DNA from 2 places in the Duganella sp. Leaf61 genome. Region 2 is predicted to be linked to the other one. Evidence: riboswitches for the same ligand, from Rfam matches in the RefSeq annotation. Region 2 holds a riboswitch; the other holds the start of a gene.

Region 1 (11,611 bases), on a different contig from region 2:
AAGAGCACGCTGGCGGCGGCCCTGGCGCGCGACTACGGCACCGTGTGGGTGCCGGAATACCTGCGGGAGTTTGTCGATACCGAGCAGCGCATTCCGGTCGCGCAGGACCAGATCCATATCGCCCGCACCCAGCTGGCGCGCGAAGACATCGCGGCGCCGCTGGCGCACCGCTACCTGTTCTGCGACACCACGCCGTTGATGACGGCCGTGTACAGCCGCCATTATTTTCAAGGGATCGACGCCGAACTGGCGCAACTGGCCGACCGCCACCAGCGCGACTACGCCGTCACGCTGGTGACTGCGCCCGATATACCGTGGGAAGCGGACGGCCTGCAACGCGAATCGGAGCAGGTGAGCGTGACCATCAACACCATGTTGATGGAAGAGTTGAAAAGGCGCGCCATTCCCTACCTGCTGGTCACAGGCACGCCCGAAGCGCGCCTGGCACAGGCCAGGCGCTACTTGCCTTAGAAGTCGAACTGCGCCGACACGCGGCCGGTGCGCGACGCGCCCGGGATCAGGTAGCCGCCCAGGTCCGGGGTGACATCGCGCCAGTAGAACTTGTCGAAGGCGTTGTCGATGCCGGCGCGCACGGTAGTGGCCACGCCGCCGATGCGGGTGGAGTAGGCCGCCGCAAAATTCATCAAGTGGTACTTGGGCACGAACACCGTGTTCTCGGCATCGAAGGCCTTCTTGCCCGAATACTGCCAGTTGGCGCTCACATTGAGTCCCTGTACCTGCGGCACCGCGTAGTCGGCATACACCGACGACTTGAACGCCGCCACGTTGGTCACGCGCTTTCCGTCCAGGCTGGCCGAGCCGGTGCCGCTTTGCCTGGTGCTCAGCCCTGTGGCGGTGATGCCGACGGTGAGTTCGCGCGAGGCGCGGCCGTTGAGCCCCATTTCCAGGCCACGGTTTTCTGCCTCGCCGTTACGCACGAACATATTGGAAGCGTTGTCGACGTATTCCAGGCCCTTGCGGATCTGGAACAGCGCCAGCGTGGCACTGAGTTCGGTGCGGATGTCGGCCTTGACACCGAGCTCCACCTGTTTCGACTTTGCCGGTTCCAGCGCCTGCCGTTCGTTCAATGATCCCTTGGGCGCCACGCCGCCATGCTCGAGGCCTTGCGCGTACGAGGTGTAGAGCGAGACGTTCGGACGCAGGCTGTACACCAGCGCCACGCTGGGCAGCCAGAAGCCGGCATCGGTCAGAGCGTTGGGCTGGATCACGCCGGCCTCGTTTTCACCGACGTACTGGTTGCGGCGCACCTGCACGTAGCGCGCACCGGCATGCAGCTTCAGTTGTTCGGCGAGGCTGACGATATCCTGGGCGAACAGCGAGCGCTCGTTGGTGTAGCGGCGCTCGGACACCGGGCCGCTGGTGCCCGGTGCTGGCGGCACGATCACCGGGTGGTAGATATTGCTGGTACCCGAGTAATCGTACAGGTCGTCGCCCCATTTTTCGCGGTTGCGCATCAGCGAGCTGCCGAACGTCACCTCGTGTTCGATCGCGCCGGCGGCAAAGCGGCCCTGCAACAGCGCCTGCACCGTCAATGGCGATTTCTTTTCGCCTTCGCTGATGTAGTTATATACGTCGTAGTCGCCGTTGCCGCAGAAGCCAGGGTACAGGTCCTGCGCACCGCAGCCGTAAGGGAAGGCCGTGTAGTCGTCGCGCTTGAAGGTGTTCTGATTGGCGCTGACGGTGGCTTTCCACTCGGGCGAGAAGGTGTACTCGAAGCGGGCGCCGATATTGCTGCTGATGGTTTCGACCGGGCGCGCCCACGGCTGGTCGTTGAGCATGGTGTCGGCATCGATTGCCGGCAGCGTGGTGTTGTTGAGCAGCTGGAAGCCGGGGGCGGTCAGCTGCGACTTGCGCTGGTAGTCGGCGTCGATTTGCAGCAGCGCCTGCGGCGAGATGCGCCAGTCGAATGCGCCCGAGATGAACTTGCGGTTGCCGTCGGCGCCCTTGACGATCGAGCGCAGGCGCTCGGCAGCGACGTTGACGCGATAGCCGAAGCGGGTGTCCTCGAAGCGGCCGCCAACGTCGGCAGCGCCGTACAGCGTGCCACGCTCGCGCGTTTCCAGCACCACCATGCGGATCGGGTTGTCGGTGGGGCGCTTGGTCACGTAGTTGAGCACACCGCCGGGCGCGGACACGCCGGCCTGCAGGCCGGACAGGCCTTTCAGTACTTCCAGCCGTTCCTTGTTTTCCAGCGCGATCTGGGTATCGCCGGCAATCGTCATGCCGTCCTTGCGGTAGCTGGTGCCGTTATCGAGCTTGAAGCCGCGGATCGAGAATTGCTCGGCATAGCCGACCGCGTTGTAGGCGTCGGACAGGCTGGCGTCGTAGCGGGCGGCGTCGGTGGTGGAGCGGATCTGCAGGTCCAGCATCTGCTGCGACGTGATCACGTTGAGCGAGGCCGGGGTGCTCAGCAGCGGCGCATTGGAAAAGCCGCCGATCGAGGCGGTGCTGGCGCGGGCCTTGGTCGCGCTGACGACGACTTCGGGCAGCGCCTGGTCGGCTTCCTCGGCCATGGCGGCGCCGGCAAAGGAGTTGAACACCGCTACGGCGATGACGGATACGGCAAGGTTGGGTTTGTACATGTCTGCTCTCTACTTGTTCGGCCGGAAGCCGCGAAGAGAGCCATCAAAGGAGGGGAGGAGACCGACTTTTGCGCTTTCCTTCGCTGGCATTATCCAGATCAGGTACGAAGGGTATCTCTCACCCGGAAACAATTCCAGGACCCCTAGCGAACCGCGAGTGTAACACAAACGTCATCATTGAAAGGCCGCATCGTGGGACCGCCAGCGCGATTGTGACGCCTGCGTCACGCGTGCGCCACAATCGGCGCCGCCTCGCTACACTGCCACTTTTGCGCCGCAAGGCGCCAGCGAGGCGGGCCCGGCAATGCAAGCAAGACCGTCCGCAACGTGCAGTGAAAGGATGGGAATGAGGCAGTCGTATCAAGAAGGTAGTTTTTTCGCCGTGCCATTGCTCGATGGTGGTTACGGCGCCGGCCTGGTGGCGCGTTTGTCGCCGGGCAGCAAGATCATGCTGGCCTATTTGTTCGGTCCCCGGCAAGATGGTTTGCCCGACCTGGCGCAGCTTGCCTCGTTGACCGCGCAAGACGCGGTCAAGGTACTGCGGGTTGGCGACATGGCGCTGGTCAGTGGCCACTGGCGCGTGCTGGGCGAGCTCGAGGCTTTCGATCCCGCCCAGTGGCCGATGCCGCAGTTCCTGCGCCGGGCCGACGCCCTCAAGCGCGCCTGGCGCGTTACCTACTCCAGCAACGATCCTGCCCGCTCCGAGCGCGAGGAGTCGGTGCCTTACGAAACCGTCGGCTTCGAGGCCGATTCGCTGTACGGCTACGGTTCGGCCGAGCTGCTGCTGACCAAGCTGCTGGTTGGCGCCGACCACCCGCTCAACCGCAAATCAGTCTGATCCGGTCGTTCACTCAGCTGCAGCCGACATTCCACGCCGTGTACTCGCCACGGCTTTTGCGCACCGCCACCCGCGCCACGGTATTGCGGTCGCTCTCGAACACCATGCCCAGCATCAGCGGCGCGCCGGCGACGGGCGCCGCCGGCTCGAGCGCGGCCAGCCGGTACGTCAGCGCGCGATACGGCGCGCATTGCGAGTTGCCGGCAAACAGCAGACGTGCACGTCCCAGCAAATCGCGGTGCTGGCGCAGCAGCGCCACGGCGTCCACGTCCGCCACCTTCGGGTCCTGCAAGGTGGTGTAGCGCGCTGCCGCACAGGGCACGGTGGGCGTGGCCAGCCATATGTACCAGCGCGGCGGCTCGGCCGCATCCTGCCAGCGCTCGCCCACGGGGGCCCTGGCGTCATAAATAAAACTCGAACGGATTTGCCGGCACAGGTCCGGGTGCGAGCGGCGCGGTGACGAGTCCACGCGCGCGATCACGCGCCAGGGCTGTTTGTTGCCATGGCGTTCGACCTCGAAGGCGGGGGCGAACAACGGCGGCGTGGCCCACGGCCCTTGCGGCACAGCCGCCTGGCGCGCGCTGAAAAATGCGTCGAACGACGTGCGCTCTTCGGTGGTCGGCTCGCGTTGCTGCAGCGGCATGGCGGGTTTTGCTGCCCAGGCGGGCATGGCGAGTGCGCAGGCAAGCAGCGCGGCGGTCATCAAGGTCGAATGTCTCATGCTGCTTTCATCAGGATCTGGATCGCCAGGCCGCCGCCGTCGCGATTGCGTACCCTCAGTTCGGCGCCATGGCGCTGCAATACACGGTCCACGATGGCCAGCCCCAGGCCGGCGCCATTGGCCTGGCCGCGCGCCGTATCGAGCCGGGTGAAGGGCTTGAGCAACTGGCCGATCTGGTCGTCGGGCACGCCGGCGCCGTGGTCCTGCACCTCGATCACCACCCGGCTGGCTGCACCCACGCCCTTGATGCTGCAGCCGATATCGATCTCGGTGACGTCCTGGTCGGGCGTCTTGCCGTAGCGGCGCGCGTTTTCCACCAGGTTGTTGATCACGCGTTTAAGGTCGGTGGCGTTGCCCATCGCGTGCAAGCCAGGTGCGATGTCGGTCTTGACGCGCACATCGGGAATGCGCGCGGCGTCGTGCGCGACATCGGCCAGCAGTTCGCTGATATCGACGTTGATGAAGCTCGACGCTTCGGTGGGCCTGGCGTAATCGAGGAACTGGCCGATGATGGCGTCCATCTGGCCGATGTCGGACTGGATGCCTTCGCGCGCTTCGTCCGACAGATGGGCCATTTCCACTTCGAGCTGCATGCGCGCCAGCGGGGTGCGCAGGTCGTGCGAAATACCGGCCAGGATCACCGCGCGGTCCGACTCCACCTGCTGCAACTGCAGCACCATCTGGTTGAACGAGCGGTTCGCTTCGAGGATTTCGTTCGGGCCTTTTTCAGGCAGCGGATCGGGGCGCATGCCTTGGGCAAAAGCGCGCGTAGCCTTGGTCAGGCGCCGCAGCGGCAGGTTGACCAGGCTGGAAATGAAGGCTGCGCCCAGCAGCGAAATGAGCGACACCACGCTGGCCCAGCCCAGCCACTGGATGCCGGTCAGGCCGCGAATGCGCTCGCGTTCGAGCATCAGCCAGTACTGGTCGTCGTCGATCTTGAACGACACCCAGAAGCCGGAGACGCCGTTGACCTTGGACGAAAATCGCGTGTCCTGTCCAAGCTTGGCGCGCACCAGCTTCTGGATGTCGGGCATGAGCGCGTTGTCGGGCGGGGGATCGACCTGGTCGTCGGCTTCCAGCGTGAACACCCGGATGCCTTCGTTGGATACCAGGTCGAACAGCAGTTCGCGCCGCAGTTCGGGCGCCGAGTGGGTGAGGGCGGCATGGGTGATGGTGACCACCGACACCACCTGCGCCGAGATCTGCTGCACCTGCGGATCGTGCTGGACCACGCTGATCATGCCCACCCAGGCTGTCATGCTGGTGGTGGTAAGGGCGCCCAGCAGGATGAAGGTACGCCAGAACAAACCGCTTTTCAGGCTGGCGAGACGGAGCGTGAACAACCATTTGAGCGGTGACTTCGACTTGGACTTCATGCGCTAGCCCGCGCTTAGCGCGGCTGACCCTCCGGAATGAACACATAGCCCAGGCCCCAGACGGTCTGGATGTACAGCGGGCTCGATGGATCGGGTTCGATCAGCTTGCGCAGGCGCGAAATTTGCACGTCGAGGCTGCGGTCGAACACTTCGTATTCGCGCCCGCGCGCCAGTTCCATCAGTTTTTCGCGCGACAGCGGCTGGCGTGCATGGCGGGCGAATACTTTCAGTACCGAGAATTCGCCGGTGGTGAGCGGCACGGTTTCGCCGGCTTTTTTCAGGGTGCGGGTGCCCAGGTCGAGCACGAACTGGCCGAACTCGAAGGTTTGCGGGGTTTCGGACGGTGCGCCCGGAATTTCGTCGGGGCCCCGGCGGCGCAGCACGGCGCCGATGCGCGCCACCAGCTCGCGCGGATTGAACGGCTTGGGCAGGTAGTCGTCGGCGCCCATCTCGAGGCCGACGATGCGGTCCACGTCTTCGCCCTTGGCGGTGAGCATGATGATGGGGGTCTGGTCGCCGGCGCCGCGCAGGCGGCGGCAGATCGACAGGCCATCTTCGCCGGGCAGCATCAGGTCAAGCACGAGCAGGTCGTAGCGCTCGCGCAGCCACAGCTTGTTCATGGCGGTGGCGCTTTCGGCGGTGAAGACGTTGAAGCCTTGTTCGGTGAGATAACGGCGCAACAGATCGCGCAGGCGCACGTCGTCGTCCACTACCATAATCTTGGCCTGATGGCCATGCTGATTGACGGTATTACTGCCGCCAGTGTTGTTGGAATCAAGCGTAGTCGTCGTCATTTCTCTGCCAAGTTGTCTTATTGATGTTGCTATGGTAACGTCATATTCGCGTCACGAAAACGTCTGTTTTTACCCATTACAAAGTGTTACAAACTTTACCCGATTGGTCTTACTCCCTCGTGCAAACCATCATACACTGCGGGCATGGAATCACCTCTTAGGAACGCCATGTTCATCGACCTCAAAAAAATACACGCGGCAGCAAGCGCATCTTTTTGCGTTCGATCCACCCTGGCTTCCGTCGTGGTGTGCTGCGGTGTGCTGTCGGCACTGCCCGCGCATTCCGCCGGCCAGGATCGCCGTGACGACAATCGTGACAATCGCAGCCAGCAAAGCGCCCCGCGCCAGCAGGACATGCGGCAAGACCTGCGCCAGGACCAGTCGCGCCAGCTCGATCCGCGCAGCTACGAGTCGCGTGCCGAGGAACAGCGTCGCGCCATGCAGGAGAACAACCGCAATGCCGAGATGAGCCGCCGCGTGGGCCGCATGACCGCCGACGAACGGCGCGACCTGCGGCGCCAGATCAACGAAGCCGGCGCCGAGGTGTATGCGCTGCCGCCGCGCCGCTGACATCCGCCTGCATCGCTACCGACAGTTACCGTTATCCCGACGCCCGCCGTGTTCTGCACGGCGGGCGTTTTTGCATGGATGACATTAATGTGTGGCAATTGCATCACATTGGCGATTGCTCAACATGATAATCATTCTCTTTTGGTTAATCATGTGTAATATTAGTTTATTACACGCAATGCCTTCCGGCCGCGTGTTCCGCTTGGAGGAAGATCGTGGTCCCAGACGTTGCACCCGCAGCGCTATCGGTCGTGTCCGCGCTACCCGCGCCTGACGCGAGCCTGCCCATCGGTTTGATCCTGCGCCCGGACGGCATATATATCGATCTTGGCCTGCCGCCACCGGCGCGTGCCGCCGCCATCAACCAGGTGTTCGGCGCCGGTTTTTGCCTGGCCGGTTTGTCCTACCCGGTGCTGATCAAGGCGCTGTACGACGTGGGGCCCGACCTGGGAGCCGCGCAGGCGGTGCGCCTGGCCGCTGCCGTACGGCTGATCGGCGCCAGCCGCCTGCCGCTTTACAAGACGCCCAAGCCGGGCCGCGGCTACGCCGAGTACTACTTCGAGCCGCTGTACCTCGACGCGGAAGTGCTGGCCGACGGCACCGAGTTGCCCGAGCGCGTGGCGCGGCTCGACATCGACGAATTTGTCGCCGCCATGTGGGGTCACGGCATCCGCTTCGGCATCGACGTGGCGGCGGTGGCCAATGCCATCAAGGCGCCCAAGGCCGAGCGCATCACCTTTGCCACCGACCTCGAACCGGAGCCGGGGTGTAACGCCACGGTGCTCGAGGTGTCGCATGCAATGCACCGCAGCGACGCACCGAAGGAACGCGCCGACGGCCGCATCGACCTGCACAGTTTCGAGAACCGCTTCCCGCAAATCAAGGCCGGTGTGCGGCTGTTGAAAAAAGTGCCGGCCACGCCTGGCTTGCCCGGCTTCGACCTGGCCGGGCGCATGACCGCGCCGGCGCCGCCCGCCGACCTGGCGCTGCGGCACCTGGCCGGCGACGGCACCGAGGTGCAGGAACTCGATGACGGTGAATACATCGTCTCCATCCGCGAAGGTTTTCTTGCCGTCGATCCCAAGTCCAACCGTGTATCCGTCACCGACAAGATCGTCAGCCTCGACGGCGTGAGCGGGCGCACCACCGGCAACCTGGAACTGACCGGCGCCTACGAAGAGTATGGCGACGTGCAGGAACAGCGCGACGTCACCGGTGGCGACATCACGGTGCACGGCAACGTGTATGGCAACATCCATTCGCGCGGTGGCGCCGTGGTGCTGGACCGCAACTTGGTGGGCGGCAGCATCCGCAATGCCAATGGGCCGATCACCATCGCCGGCGTCGCCTCCAACGCGGTAATCCACACCGGCAGCGGTGCGGTCACCGTGGCGCGCGCCGAGAACTGCATCATCTCCGGCAGCAGCGTGACCATCGGCGAGGCCTCCAACTGCGAGATCGTCGCCGACCTGCTGCGCATCACCGTGGCCGAAGGCTGCGCCGTCGCCGGGCGCGACGTGGAAATCGAATCGGCCGGCCCGCGCCGCCGCACCGAGATGGTGATCTATGTGCTGCTGCGCGACGTGACCCGCTTCGACCAGGAAATCGGCGAGCTTGATGTGCGCCTGGCCGACCTGGCGCGGGTGCTGGCGGGCCACGAGGAAGAGGCGGCACGCCTGTCGGCGCTGCCCGACGTGCGGCGCTACCTGGCGTTGGCGCTCAAGTTGCGCAACCAGGAGTTGACGGTGTCGCCCGAGCAGGCGCACATCCTGCGCAAGATCGCCGCCGGCGTGGCCGAACCGATGCAGGCGCTCGATCGTCTCAAGAAGGACGGGCAGATTGCGCTGACCCAGCAAAAGCTGCTGCGCGACCGGCGCGACGCCGTGATAGCCGAGCAGGTGGCGGCGGCAGGCACCGCGCGCTGCGGCCTGCACATGGTAAGCGGCGAAACCGTGGTGCGCACCATGCCCTATGGCGGCGCGGGCGACAGCGCCGCGCCGCTGCTGGCCCGGCAGCCGGCCAGGGACATCAAGCAGCGCCTGCGCGGCACCCCGGCCGGCGGCGCGGTGCTGTTCTGGGAAAGCGAGGGGGCGCTGAACTGGCACCTCGACCCTCGGCAAGTACACAATAATGGCGGTTCATGCTAGGCTATAGGGCATATTAAAAAAAGTGAAGGGGCGCTCCGCTCCGACGTACATCTTCGTGGGGATTACCGTGTCAAACGCAACGACGTTGAATTCAGGCGCCGGGGGCGAACTGCCCGCAGCGCTCGTCAAGCGTGATGATGGCATTTACTTCGACGTTGCCGCCACGCCCGTGGCGCGCCTGGCCGCCGTCGGCCAGATCTTCCTTGGCGGCGCCTGTTTCGTGGGCCTGCATTACGCCATCTTTGCCAAGATGGTCTATAACGCCGGTCCCGACCTGCCGCCCGCGCTGGCCGAACGCCCGCTGCTGCGCTTTGCCGACCGCATCGAACCGTTTCATCCCGCGCGTCGCCAGCTGTACAAGAACGTCAAGGTCATCGGCGGCGAGGCCGAATACTATTTCGAGCAGGTGTATTTCGACGTGCCCGGCCTGCCGCCGCAACCCGCGCGGCTGACCTTCGACGAATTTGTCGCGGACATGTGGGCCAAGGGCATCCGCTTCGGCATCGATGCGCCGGCAGTGCGCGACGTGATCGCCACCGGTCGCGTGGCGCGCATCACGGTCGCGCGGCGCCTGAACGCCATGCCGGGACGCGATGCCGCCATCGTGGAAGTCTCTCGCGACATCCATCGCAGCGACGCCCCGCGCGAAAAATCGGATGGCCGCCTCGATTTGCAGACTTTCCAGAACCGCTTCCCGCAGGTGAAACCGCACGTCAAGCTGCTGCGCAAGGTGCCGTCCGCACCGGGTGTGCGCGGCTTCGAGATGTCGGGCGCGGTGATCGACCCGCCAGCCCCCAAGGACCTGGAACTGGCGTCGGTGGCCGGCGAAGGCACCATGATCGAAAACTTCCGCGACGGCGAATACCTGGTCTCGTCGGTCGAAGGTTTTCTCAGCGTGGACCCGAAGACCCGCCGCATCTCGATCGGCCCCAAGATCATCAGCCGCGAGGGCGTGAGCGCGCGCACCACGGGCAATTTGCAGCTGACCGGGGAGTACGAGGAGTTCGGCGCGGTACAGGAGCAGCGCCGCGTCGAAGGCGGCAACATCACCATCCACGGCGATGTGTACGGCAGTATCGAATCGCGCGGCGGCGACATTACCCTCAACAGCAACCTGATGGGCGGCTCGGCTGTCAATGCCGACGGCGCCATCCGCGTGCGCGGGGTGGCCGCAGGCGCGGTGCTGCAAACCAAAAAAGGGGAGGTCGCGCTCACCCGCGCCGAAAACTGCATCATCTCCGGCACCCGGGTGGTGATCGGGGAGGCCAGCAACTGCGAGATCATGGCCGACGAGGTGGTGATCAAGGTGGCCGAAGGCTGCGCGATCGCTGCGCGCCGCATCGAGATCGTCCATGCCGGCCCGCGCAAGCAGAACGAAATGCTGCTGTACGTGCTGGTGCCCGACACCGCCGGCTACGACAAGCGCGTGGCCGACCTGCTGCCGAGAGTGGCGGCGGCGCAGCGCGAGGCGGTCCAGTACAAGGAAGAGATGGACGCCATCACCAGCCAGGCCGAGGTACGCAACTACCTGACGCTGGCCACCCGCGTGCGCAAGCGCGAAGTGGTGCTCACGCCCGAGCAGGAGCCACTGTTTCATCGTATGGCGACCGCCGTGGGGCCGGCATTGAAGTCGGTGGGACGCATCTCGCTCGCCCTCAAGGCGGCGCAGGTACAGGAAGAGCAGGCGCGCGCCGAAGTGGCGCAGGTCGAGCGCAAAAAGCGCGAATTGATCCACAAGTCCCAATGCTCGGTCCAGTTGCTGACCGGCGAAGTGCAGTTGCGCCCGATGACCTATGTGCCGGACGGCGTGGCGCCTTACGACTATGCGCCCAAGGAACTCAAGGCCAAGGTGCGTACCTCGGCCGCTGGTCTCCCTACGCTGTTTTTCGGCAGTGTCGGGCCGATATACTGGGCGCCCCCGCAGGACAATTAGTCTCCGCGAGCGCTCTGGGGCGGAGTGGCGCCGCGCAGTACGGCGACCAGTTCGCGCGCAGGGGCGGGCAGGGTGCGCAGGTCGCGCACGCACACCAGCAGCTTGCGCGCAGCCCAGTCGTCGGTCAATTTCACGATTCTCAGCAGACGTTCACCATCGTGGCGGCGCGCCGCCGTCGCCGGCAGCAGCGCTATGCCCGCGCCATTGGCGCACATGCGGCAGACGGCCTCGAAGCTGCGCAGCCGGATCTTGCAGTGCATGCGCCGCCCCAGCCGCGCGGCCTGGCCAGCCGCGTACTGCTGCAGCGCGCTGTCGCCGGCCAGGCCGATGAAATCATGGTCGAGCGCATCGGCAAACGCCATGCCCCGGCGCTGTCCCAGTTGCCGCGCCAGCGGATGGCTGCGCGCCATGGCCAGCACCAGGGTGTCGTCGCAGACCGGGAAGGTGTGCAGCGCGGCGCTGTCCACGGCGTCGGTGATGATGCCGATGTCGGCCGCGCCATCCGCCACCGCCTGCACGATGTCGCGGCTTTGGCGCTCTTCCAGGTCCACGCCCAGGCGCGGGTGCGCCGCCAGGAAGGCGGCCAGCGCATCGGGCAGGAATTCGGTCATGGCCGAGGTATTGCACAG
Region 2 (11,611 bases):
CGGCATTGTTGTCGGTGCTATCGATCATGGCGTGTCGGTGTCCGCAATGCCCAGCGCCTGATAGAGTGGCAGGTACAGGCGTTCAAAAATATCGGCCTTGCGTTGCAGCTCGGCCAGGTTTTCTTCGGCCGTGGCCAGCGGCTTGCCGTCCTTGTGCAGCGGGGCGTTGTTTGCTTCCAGTTGCTGCCAGGTGAAATCGCGCCAGGCGGTGGCGCCGCGCAGTCCGCGCGCCTGTGCCAGCAAAAATAATTGCAGTATGCGCGGCATGGCCAGGCCGCCACCGACCAGCGCCGAGGCCAGGTGGTGGATGTCGTCGCTGCCGCGTGCGCGGTCGAACAGCGCCAGGTTCAGGCGCCGGCTGGCGGGGCTGGCGGCGGCTACCGCATCGGGCGCCTGGGCCGGCGCCAGCACGCCCATGCCGCACAGGATGAATACCGCCTCGAACAGCTGGCGCATGCCGCCGCGCATCGGCACCAGCTCTTCCAGCTCGGCCACGGTGCGCGGCTGGTGGTCTTGCAGGGCGTCGAGCAGGGGCGCGTACATGGCCTGGTTGAGGGTGATCTCGAAGGCGCCGGTGCGCACTGTCAGGTCGATGTCGGCGCGCGGCATCGCCAGCACCACGCGCTGGCCGCGCATTGCCGCGTCGTGCTCTGCCGGAGCGAAGCGGTCCTGCGGCACAAGGCGGCCTGCCTCGGTTCTTATCCCTGTTTTTACCCCTGTTTTTACCCAATAGTCGCGTCTAAAATTCTGGTTCAGCATCAGGTCGCGCACGCCCTGGCGCTGCACCGGGTCCGGCAACTGCGCCAGCAGCGTCCGTTGCGGCGCGGTCAGGTTGAGCAAGTCGAGCTGGTCGAGGTGGTGGGCCGGGCACGCGTAGGACAGGCCGGCTTCGGCCCAGCTGGTGGCCTGCTCGGCAAAGTCCAACGGTTGCCAGTCGGCGTTGAAATATTCGTGGGCCAGGTAGCGGTGGTCATGGGCGCGCAGGCCGGCCAGGCGCGCGGCCACCTGCGGGTAAGCTTCCAGGTAGGCAGGGCGGGTGGCCAGCAGCCTGTCGGCAAAGTCGAGCGCGGCGTCAATGCGGCGCTCGAGGCCGGCGCCAGGCGCGGTCATGCGGTCGATGTAGCCGCTGAGCAGGTCGCGCACCGGCACCATCGGCGCCCAGCCCGGCTGGCAGTTGTAGCTCAGGTAGAGCACGCCGCCGGGCTTGAGCTTGCGGCGCACGAAGTCGCGCAACAGCGTGCGGTTGGCGGGCGAGACCCAGCTCCACACGCCGTGCAGCGCGATGAAATCGAAATCGGGCAGGTCGGTGCGCGCGCAATACTCGGCAAACGACTGGTCCATCAGTTGCGCGCTGCTGCCGGCGCTGCGCGCCAGGTCAGCGGCAAAGCCGGCCTGAACGGGATTGAAGTCGGTACCGTACCAGGCCACGCTGCTGGCGGCGGCGTGAATATTGGTAGACAGGCCCTGGCCGAAGCCCAGCTCACAGGCGGTGGCAACGCTGGGCATGGGCACGCCGGCATGGGCCAGCGCCATGGCCGCGTGCAGCGGGCCCAGTTCGCGATAGTAGCCGTGGGTGTAATCGATGCCCGCCACGTAGCCACCGGTCCACTGCATCATCGCGAGCCTTGTTAAATTGGTATCGTGTCATTCTAGCAGCGATCTGCATGCCGCCCTGGCCGCAGGGATAAAAAAAGCCGCCCGAAGGCGGCTGTCGCAGGCAGACCTGACTCAGAACTGCATCAGGCTGGCAGCTTGGCCAATTGCTCGCGCATCTTGTCCAGCGTGGCCGAGAAGTTGGCAACGCGTTCCTTCTCCTGCGCCACCACTTCCACCGGCGCGCGGGCGACGAAACTCTCGTTCGACAGCTTGCCGTTGGCCTTGGCGATTTCGCCTTCCACGCGCATGATTTCCTTGGCCAGGCGCTCGCGTTCCGCTTTCACATCGATCTCGACCTTGAGCATCAGCTTGGTCGTGCCGACAATTGCCACTGCTGCCGGCGAATCGGGCAGGGCATCGACGATCTGCACTTCGGCCAGCTTGCCCAGCGCCTGGATGTACGGCGCGCACAAGGCAAGCGCTTCTTTGTCGGCAGCGTTGGCAGGCTCGACGATCAGCGGCACGCGCAGCGACGGCGCCAGCTGCATTTCGCCACGCAGGTTGCGGGTGGCGTCGATCAGCGATTTCAGTTGCAGCATCCACGCTTCAGCCGACTCATCGATATTGGCGGTGTTGGCGATCGGGTACGGCTGCATCATGATGGACGCACCGCTTTTTCCGGCCAGCGGCGCTACCGCCTGCCACAGCGCTTCGGTCACGAACGGGATGATCGGATGGGCCAGGCGCAGCACCACTTCCAGCACGCGCAACAGCGTGTGGCGGGTGGCGCGTTGCTGGCCTTCGTTGCCGTGTTGTACCTGCACCTTGGCTACTTCCAGGTACCAGTCGCAGTACTCGTCCCACACGAATTTATAAATCGTGGAGGCGATATTGTCGAAGCGGTAGTCTTCGAAACCTTTGGCCACGTCCAGCTCGGCCTTTTGCAGCAGCGAGATGATCCACTTGTCGGCGTTTGACAGGTCGGCGTCGCTGGCGCTGCAGTCCTTCTCTTCCGTGTTCATCAGCACGAAGCGGGTGGCGTTCCACAGCTTGTTGCAGAAGTTGCGGTAGCCTTCGGCGCGGCCGAGGTCGAAGTTGATGTTGCGGCCCAGCGAAGCGTACGACGCCATGGTGAAGCGCACGGCGTCGGTACCGTAGGCGGCGATGCCTTCCGGGAATTCCTTGCGCGTGGCTTTTTCGATCTTGACCGCGTCTTTCGGGTTCATCAGGCCGGTGGTGCGTTTGGCCACCAGCGCATCGATGCCAATGCCGTCGATCAGGTCGATCGGATCGAGCGTATTGCCTTTCGACTTGGACATTTTCTGGCCGGTCGAATCGCGCACCAGGCCGTGCACGTACACGGTCTCGAACGGTACCTTGCCGGTGAAGTGCAGGGTGAACATCACCATGCGCGCCACCCAGAAGAAGATGATGTCGAAGCCGGTGACCAGCACCGACGACGGCAGGAACGCTTTCAGGTCCGGCGTCTCTTCAGGCCAGCCCAGGGTGGAGAACGGCACCAGCGCCGACGAGAACCAGGTGTCGAGCACGTCGGCGTCGCGGCGCAGCGGACCGGTGCTGCCGGCCGCCTGCTGCTTGACCAGCGCTTCGGCTTCGGTCTTGGCGACAAAGATATTGCCGGCTTCGTCGTACCACGCCGGGATTTGATGGCCCCACCACAGCTGGCGCGAGATGCACCAGTCCTGGATGTTGTTGAGCCACTGGTTGTACGTGTTGCTCCAGTTTTCAGGGACGAACTTGATGTCGCCGCTGGCCACTTTTTCCAGCGCGGTTTCAGCGATCGATTTGCCGGGGAAGAACGTGCCTTCCGGCGCCGGTTTGCTCATGGCGACGAACCACTGGTCGGTGAGCATCGGCTCGATGACCACGCCGGTACGGTCGCCGCGCGGCACCATCAGCTTGTGTTTTTTGACTTCTTCGAGCAGGCCGGCCGTTTCGAGGTCGGCAACGATCTGCTTGCGCGCGACAAAACGGTCCATGCCGCGATATTGCTCGGGCGCTTCGTCGTTGATCTTCGCTGCGAGCGTGAAGATCGACAGCATCGGCAACTGGTGGCGCTGGCCGACCGCGTAGTCGTTCTGGTCGTGCGCCGGGGTGATCTTGACGCAGCCGGTACCGAACGCCTTGTCGACATATTCGTCGGCGATGATCGGGATTTCGCGGCCGACCAGCGGCAGGGTCAGCATCTTGCCGACCAGCGCCGCATAGCGCTCGTCGGTGGGATCGACCGCCACGGCGACGTCGCCCAGCATGGTTTCCGGACGGGTGGTCGCCACCGTGATGGTGCCCGAGCCGTCGGCCAGCGGGTACTTGATGTACCACATCGAGCCGTCTTCTTCTTCCGATACCACTTCGAGGTCGGAGACGGCGGTGCCCAGCACCGGGTCCCAGTTGACCAGGCGCTTGCCACGGTAGATCAGGCCCTGCTCGTGCAGGCGCACGAAGACGTCGGTGACGACCTTGGAGCGCGGCTCGTCCATGGTGAAGTATTCGCGCTGCCAGTCGGGCGAGGCGCCCAGGCGGCGCATCTGGCCGGTGATGGTGGAGCCCGATTTTTCCTTCCACTCCCACACGCGCTTGATGAATTCGTCGCGGCCGAGGTCGTGGCGCGAAATCTTTTGCGCGTCGAGCTGGCGCTCTACCACGATCTGGGTGGCGATGCCGGCGTGGTCGGTGCCGGGAATCCAGGCCGTGTTATGGCCCAGCATGCGGTGGTAGCGCGTCAGGCCATCCATGATGGTCTGGTTGAACGCGTGGCCCATGTGCAGGGTGCCGGTGACGTTCGGCGGCGGCAGCTGGATGCTGAAAGAAGGTTTGCCGGCGTCGAGGGTGGCGGTGTAGTAACCGCGCGATTCCCACTCCGTACGCCAGAATTGTTCAATGTCGGCAGGCTCGAAAGACTTGGCTAATTCCATGATTGGGCAGAGTAATGTGCGAAAACAGCCATTATAGATGACGCAGCCGCCGCTGCGCGCAGCGGCCTAACCCGGGTCTTCGGCCAGCCACCAGGCATTGCGTCCCGCCGCCTTGGCGCGGTACAGCGCCACGTCGGCCTGCTTGTAGAGCTGTTCGTGGCTGTGGCCGCGCTGGTGCACCGCCGCGCCCACGCTGGCGCTGATCTCGATCGTCGCCCCGGCGGGCAGCAGCAGCGGTTGGGCCAGGTCGTGCAGCATGCGCGCGCACATGGGCGCCAGGGTGGCGCGGTCGGTGGCCTGGCCCAGCAAGACGGCGAACTCGTCGCCGCCCAGGCGGAACACCCGGTCCGACTCGCGCACCGCCGCCAGCAGGCGTCCGGCGGCCGCCACCAGCAGGGCGTCGCCGGCGTCGTGGCCGTAGGTGTCGTTGACCGGCTTGAAGTGGTCGAGATCGATCAGCAGCAGGGTGAATGCCGGGCCGCCGCGCTCGGTCTGCGCCACCAGCAGGCGCAGCTCGTCGCTGAACAGGCGCCGGTTGGCCAGGCCGGTGAGGGCATCGCTGTAGGCCAGGGTTTCCAGCTGCGCCTGGGTGGCGCGTAGTTCGGCGGTGCGCGCTTGCACCATCGCCTCCAGTTCGCGCTGGCGCCGGCGCAGGTACCTGGTGCGTAGCTGCATCAGGCCGGCCAGCAGCGCCGCTGCCAGCAGCACCGCGCTCAGGCGCGCCCACGGTTGCTGATGCCACGCGGTGAGCACCCGCACCGGCACCTCCAGCGGCGCCGACCATTCACCGCTGCGGTTCGAGCCGCGCAGCAGCAGCATGTAGTCGCCCGGCGGCAGGTTGGTATAACTGGCGCGGCGGGTGGCGGCGTCGGTGGCGATCCAGTCGCGATCGAAGCCCTTGAGCTGGTAGGCATAGCGGTTGCGTTCGGGCGCAGAATAGTCGAGCGCGGCGAATTCAAGCGAGAAGCCGCGCTCGCGTCCTTCCGGCGTGACCGTGATCGGCGCAGCCTTGCGGCCGGCGAGGTTGTAGATGCTGCCCGGGATTTCGCGGTCGCCCAGCAGGATGCGGGTGACCGCGACCGGCGGCGCGTAGCGCCATGGCGCCAGCGCGCGTGGACGCAACACGGTCAGGCCTGTCAAACCTCCGAACACCAGTTCGCCCGCAGCAGTCCGGGTGCCGGAATTGGTCCAGTACACGGGCACCTGCACGCCGTCGCCAGCACCGAGCGGCATGACCGCCAGGGTGCGCGGATCGATGCGCGCCAGGCCGGTCTCGGTGCTGGCCCAGATGGCGCCGTCGCCGTCTTCCAGCAGCTTGTTGACGCCATTGTCGGGCATGCCCTGCTGCCGGCCAAACCGGCGCATGCGCCGCCGTCCATCGGCATCGGTGCGTTCAAGCAGGATCACGCCGGTGCCGAAGTTCGACAGCCACAGCCGCCCCTGGCGGTCCACCAGCAACGACGACACGTAGCCGGGCGCCAGGCGGTCGGGCGTGGCCAGCTCGGTAGGAAGCACCTCGACGCCGATGGCGGCATGGTCGTAGCGGTCGAGCCGCGCTACCCCGGTGCGGGTGCCTACCCAGAGATCGTTACCGGCTGCCAGCAGGGCAGTGACGCGGTGGTCGCCCAGGCGCAGCATTTCGTGGCGCAGCAGGCGCAGCATGTCGCGTCCGCCAGGGGCCTGCAGCTGCAGCGCCCAGACGCCATCGAGACCGCCGAGCCACAGCACCCGGTCGCTCCAGGCCAGCGCCCACACTTCCACGTCCGGCCCGCGCCCTGGTACTGGCACCAGACGTGCGCGGCGGCCGTCGGCGTCGGCGCGGTACAGGCCTTGCTGGGTGCCGAGGTAGATGTCGCCATCGGGGCCGGGCGCAATCGCCAGCACCCTGCCCTTGGCCAGGTCGGGCACGGCGGTCACGCGGCCACTGACCGGGTCGACGATCGTCACGCCACCGCCGGCAATCGACAGCCACATGCGTCCGTCCGGCGCCTGCATCATGGCCGGCACGCTCAGGATGCCGCTGCCTGCCTGGCCCAGGTGGCGCACCGTGGTGATTGCCCCGGTCACCGGTCCGTGCTGGCTGACGCAGCCCATGGTGGCGACCAGCACGATGCCGCCGCGCTCGCGGAACATGGTCATGATGTTGTTGTCGGGCAGGCTGTCCGCCGCATCGGCGCTGTGGCGAATACGGCGCGAGGCGCCGCTGCGGGCATCGAATACCAGGATGCCGCCCGCACCGCCGTCGGTGCCGAACCACAGTTCGTCGGGCGCCACTTCGATGATCGCCGTCACGCGGTCGGTGGGCAGCGACGCCGCCGGCCCGTGCTCTTGCACGGGCGCAGCTTGCAGCGTTGCCGGGTCGAGCAGGAACGCGCCGTTGGCGCGGGTGCCGATCCAGATGCGGCCGGCGCTGTCCTGGAACAGCACAATGACCGCCAGCGCCGGCAACCCCGCGTCACCGAGGGCCACCGGCCGCAGGCGCCGCTGGGCGTCCAGCAGGAACAGGCCGCGCTCGGTGCCTATCCAGAGCCGGCCATCGGCGGCGCGCAGCAGCCGGTTGATACCGCCTGCCGGGATGGTACCCTCGGCATAGGTCAGGTGGCTGACCGCGCCGGAAGCGTCGATGCGGTCGATGCCGGTGCCATGGCCGACCAGCACCCCGCCGGTGCCGTCGTCGGCGATGGCGCTGCCATCGCCATTGGCCTGGCCGTCCATGCCGGTGCCGGTGCGATAGCGGACAAAGGTATCGCGCTCGGCATCGTAGCGCGCCACGCCGCCCGAATTCATGCCGACCCACAGCCGTTCGCGGCTGTCGATGTGCAGGCTCAGGATATAGCTGTCGGGCAGGGTGTCGCTCCGGTCGGGGTCGGCCAGGTACCGGATGTGCCGGGTGCCGTCCCAGCGCAGTAGCCCGGCCTGGGTACCGATCCACACAAATCCCTGGCGGTCCTGAACGATTGCTTCGGCGCCGGACATGTCGGCATGCTGGTGGTGCTTGAAAGCGGTATGCGCCAGGGGCGCCCAGCGCTCGGCACCTTGGGCTTGGGCCTCGGTGGCGCTGGCCAGGAGCAGCACGATGGCCGTGATCGCCAGCAGCAGCGCCCATGCAGCGTCCGCACTGCCGCGGGCGGCGCGCACCGGCAGGACGGAACAGCGATAAGTATTGCTTCTTGGCATGAGGTCACTATACCCCAGCGTGGCGTGCTGGTTGTGGCATTTTTGCTACGAGCACGCTGCTGTCAATACGGGGTCGCGCAATCGGCATGGCGCGGTTATAATCGTCGCGCTGCCCGGGGACCTATGCCGGGCGGCACACGCTAGGGGTCCTGCGCACGGCATACAGCTTGCTGCGCGGGTGAGAAATACCCTCCGAACCTGATCTGGATAATGCCAGCGAAGGGAAGCTCAGGACAACGCCGCCACGGTTTTCGTGGATACTGGTGTCGTCCTACCTCCTTTGCTGGCTCCTGTAGCCAACCAAGGAGCCACATGAACGCCCACCAGAAATTCCTGTCCGCCACCGCCACGGTGGACCAGGCAGCAATCCACCCGCTGCCCAATTCCAGCAAGGTCTATATACAAGGCAGCCGTCCCGACCTGCGCGTGCCGATGCGCCGCATCACCCAGGCCGACACGCCCGCGTCGTTCGGTTTCGAGACCAACCCACCGGTGTACGTGTACGACACGTCGGGTCCGTACACCGACCCCGAGGCTGTGATCGATATCCGCTCGGGCCTGGCCGCCACGCCGCGCCTGCCGTGGATACTCGAGCGCGACGATACCGAGGAACTGAGCGGTCCCACGTCCGAGTATGGTCAGGCGCGCCTGGCCGATCCGGCGCTGGCCGAGCTGCGTTTCAATTTGCACCGGCTACCGCGCCGCGCACGGGAAGGGCGCAACGTCACGCAGATGCACTATGCGCGCCAGGGCATCGTCACGCCCGAAATGGAATACGTGGCGATCCGCGAAAACCTGCGCCGCCGCGAGTACCTGGCTGAACTGAAAGACTCTGGCCCGATGGGCCAGCGCCTGGCCGATTTGATGGGCCGCCAGCACCCGGGCCAGTCGTTCGGCGCCAGCATTCCGCTGGAGATCACGCCCGAGTTCGTGCGCGACGAAATCGCCCGCGGCCGCGCCATCATCCCCGCCAACATCAACCACCCGGAAGTGGAGCCGATGATCATCGGTCGCAATTTCCTGGTCAAGATCAACGCCAATATCGGCAATTCGGCGGTGACGTCCTCGATCGGCGAGGAAGTGGAAAAGATGACCTGGGCCATCCGCTGGGGCGGCGACAACGTGATGGACCTGTCCACCGGCAAGCATATCCACGAAACGCGTGAATGGATCATCCGTAACAGCCCGGTGCCGATCGGTACAGTGCCGATTTACCAGGCGCTGGAAAAGGTCAACGGCAAGGCCGAAGACCTGACCTGGGAAATCTTCCGCGACACCCTGATCGAGCAGGCGGAGCAGGGCGTCGATTACTTCACCATCCACGCCGGCGTGCTGCTGCGCTATGTGCCGCTGACTGCCAAACGGCTGACCGGCATCGTCTCGCGTGGCGGTTCGATCATGGCCAAGTGGTGCCTGGCGCACCACCAGGAATCGTTCCTGTACACGCACTTCGAAGAGATCTGCCAGATCATGAAGGCCTATGACGTGTCGTTCTCGCTTGGCGACGGCCTGCGTCCAGGCTCGATCTACGACGCCAACGACGAAGCGCAGCTGGGCGAACTGAAAACCCTCGGCGAACTGACGCAAATCGCCTGGAAGCACGACGTGCAGGTGATGATCGAAGGCCCCGGCCACGTGCCGATGCAGCTGATCAAGGAGAACATGGACCTGCAATTGGAGCAGTGCCACGAAGCGCCGTTCTACACGCTGGGGCCCCTGACCACCGACATCGCGCCCGGCTACGACCACATCACGTCCGGCATCGGCGCCGCGCAGATCGGCTGGTATGGCACGGCCATGCTGTGCTACGTGACGCCGAAGGAGCACCTGGGTCTGCCCGACAAGAACGATGTCAAGGACGGCATCATCACGTACAAGATCGCCGCGCACGCGGCCGACTTGGCCAAGGGTCATCCGGGTGCCCAGATCCGCGACAACGCCCTGTCGAAAGCGCGCTTCGAATTCCGCTGGGACGACCAGTTCAACCTGGGACTCGATCCCGATAAGGCGCGCGAATTCCACGACGAGACGCTGCCGAAAGACTCGGCCAAGGTCGCGCATTTCTGTTCGATGTGCGGCCCGCATTTCTGCTCGATGAAGATCACCCAGGAAGTGCGCGAGTACGCGGCGGCCAACGGCATGACCGACGGCGCCGCGCTGGCGCAGGGCATGCAGGTGAAGGCCGTGGAATTCATCAGGAACGGCGCCGAGCTGTATCGCAAGTTGTGAAGGAATTTCCATGATCGAGATTGAACTTAATGGCGCGCCGCACGCGGTGCCGGCACGCCAGACGCTGGACCAGCTGGTCGATGGCTTGTCCTTGACGGGCCAGGCGCTGGCGCTGGCCGTCAACCGCGCGGTGGTGCCGCGCCAGCAGTGGCCGCAGCGCGAGCTGCAACCGCAGGACAAAGTGGACATCGTGCGCGCCATCGGCGGCGGCTGAACATCAAGGAACCTATATGAACGAAGACTTATTGACCATCGCAGGAAAAACCTATCAATCGCGGCTGCTGGTCGGCAGCGGCAAGTACCGGGACCTGCAGCAAACGCGCGAGGCCACCGATGCGGCCGGCGCGGAAATCATCACCGTGGCGATTCGTCGCGTCAACATCGGCCAGGACCCGAAAGCGCCGAGCCTGCTCGACGTGCTGCCGCCGTCGCAGTACACGATCCTGCCCAACACGGCCGGCTGCTACACGTCCAGGGACGCGATTTACACCTTGCAAATGGCGCGCGAGCTTTTGAATGGCCACAAGCTGGTCAAGCTCGAAGTGCTGGGTGACGAAAAAACGCTGTTCCCGCACATGCCGGAAACCCTGGTCGCGGCCGAGGCCCTGGTCAAGGACGGCTTCGACGTGATGGTGTATTGCAGCGACGATCCGATCCAGGCCAAAATTCTGGAGGACATCGGCTGCGTGGCGGTGATGCCGCTGGCCTCGCTGATCGGCTCCGGCATGGGCATCCTCAATCCGTGGAATCTGTCGCTGATCATCGAGCAGGCCAGGGTGCCGGTGCTGGTCGATGCCGGCGTGGGCACGGCGTCGGACGCGGCGATCGCCATGGAACTCGGTTGCGACGGCGTGCTGATGAACACGGCCATTGCCGGCGCGCGCGACCCGGTACGCATGGCGCGCGCCATGAAGCTCGGCGTGCAGGCCGGCCGGGAAGCGTTCCTGGCCGGACGCATCGCCCGCAAGTTCGCGGCTTCGCCGTCGTCGCCGATGGCGGGCCGGCTGGCATGACCCCCCGCGTGACAACAGACATGCGGCGCGCGCGCCAATGAGTGCGGTCACTGCGCCGGTTCAGCGCCCGTGCGTGCTGGTGTTTGCCGGCCTCGATCCGTCCGGCGGCGCCGGCCTGGTGGCCGATGCGCAGGCGGTGGCGGCGCAGGGCGCGCATGCGCTTACGGTCTGCACCGCGCTCACGGTGCAGGATAATGACCGCGTGTTTGCGGTCGAACCGGTGGCTGCCGACCTGGTCCTGGCCCAGGCGCGCGCACTGACCGGCAAGATGGCAATCAGCGCCGTCAAGATCGGCATTCCGGGCAGCGCTGCCAATGCGCTGACGATTGCCGACGTGATCCGCGAGCTGCGCCTTGCGCAACCCTATTTGCCGGTGGTGCTGGACCCGGTGCTGGCCAGCGGCCACGGCGACGTGCTCACGCCCGGCGACGCGGTGGCCGCGCTGGCGCCGTTGCTGGCGCTGGCGACGATACTCACCCCCAACGGACCGGAGGCATATCGCCTCACCGGTGTGGAAGAGGGGGCGGCGCAAGCGGCCATGCTGCGCGCGCAGGGCTGCCGCAACGTGCTGATCACGGGTGGCCACGACGATGGCCCTTACCTGCTCAACCACTGTTACGGCGAAGTGGATCACCAATGGCAGTGGCAGCGCCTGCCGGG

The links. A riboswitch is a leader RNA that binds a small molecule or an ion and turns the genes downstream of it on or off. The one in region 2 is predicted to bind thiamine pyrophosphate.
Region 1: another riboswitch for thiamine pyrophosphate. It lies ahead of ASF04_RS16305 (TonB-dependent siderophore receptor); the one in region 2 lies ahead of thiC (phosphomethylpyrimidine synthase ThiC).

Annotation. Positions count from the first base shown of each region.
Region 1 is NZ_LMLM01000028.1:273,362-284,972, forward strand. It holds gene ASF04_RS16300 (AAA family ATPase) at 1-471, shown strand, start outside; gene ASF04_RS16305 (TonB-dependent siderophore receptor) at 468-2,603, opposite strand; TPP riboswitch at 2,662-2,758, opposite strand; gene ASF04_RS16310 (Imm26 family immunity protein) at 2,950-3,441, shown strand; gene ASF04_RS16315 (hypothetical protein) at 3,455-4,162, opposite strand; gene ASF04_RS16320 (sensor histidine kinase) at 4,159-5,538, opposite strand; gene ompR (two-component system response regulator OmpR) at 5,553-6,254, opposite strand; gene ASF04_RS16330 (hypothetical protein) at 6,501-6,902, shown strand; gene ASF04_RS16335 (flagellar assembly protein A) at 7,118-9,049, shown strand; gene ASF04_RS16340 (flagellar assembly protein A) at 9,117-10,982, shown strand; gene ASF04_RS16345 (LysR substrate-binding domain-containing protein) at 10,979-11,611, opposite strand, start outside.
Region 2 is NZ_LMLM01000012.1:736,132-747,742, reverse strand. It holds gene ASF04_RS12190 (methyltransferase regulatory domain-containing protein) at 1-28, opposite strand, end outside; gene ASF04_RS12185 (class I SAM-dependent methyltransferase) at 25-1,617, opposite strand; gene ASF04_RS12180 (valine--tRNA ligase) at 1,740-4,532, opposite strand; gene ASF04_RS12175 (diguanylate cyclase domain-containing protein) at 4,599-7,190, opposite strand; TPP riboswitch at 7,842-7,951, shown strand; gene thiC (phosphomethylpyrimidine synthase ThiC) at 8,022-9,938, shown strand; gene thiS (sulfur carrier protein ThiS) at 9,949-10,152, shown strand; gene ASF04_RS12160 (thiazole synthase) at 10,169-10,951, shown strand; gene ASF04_RS12155 (hydroxymethylpyrimidine/phosphomethylpyrimidine kinase) at 10,989-11,611, shown strand, end outside.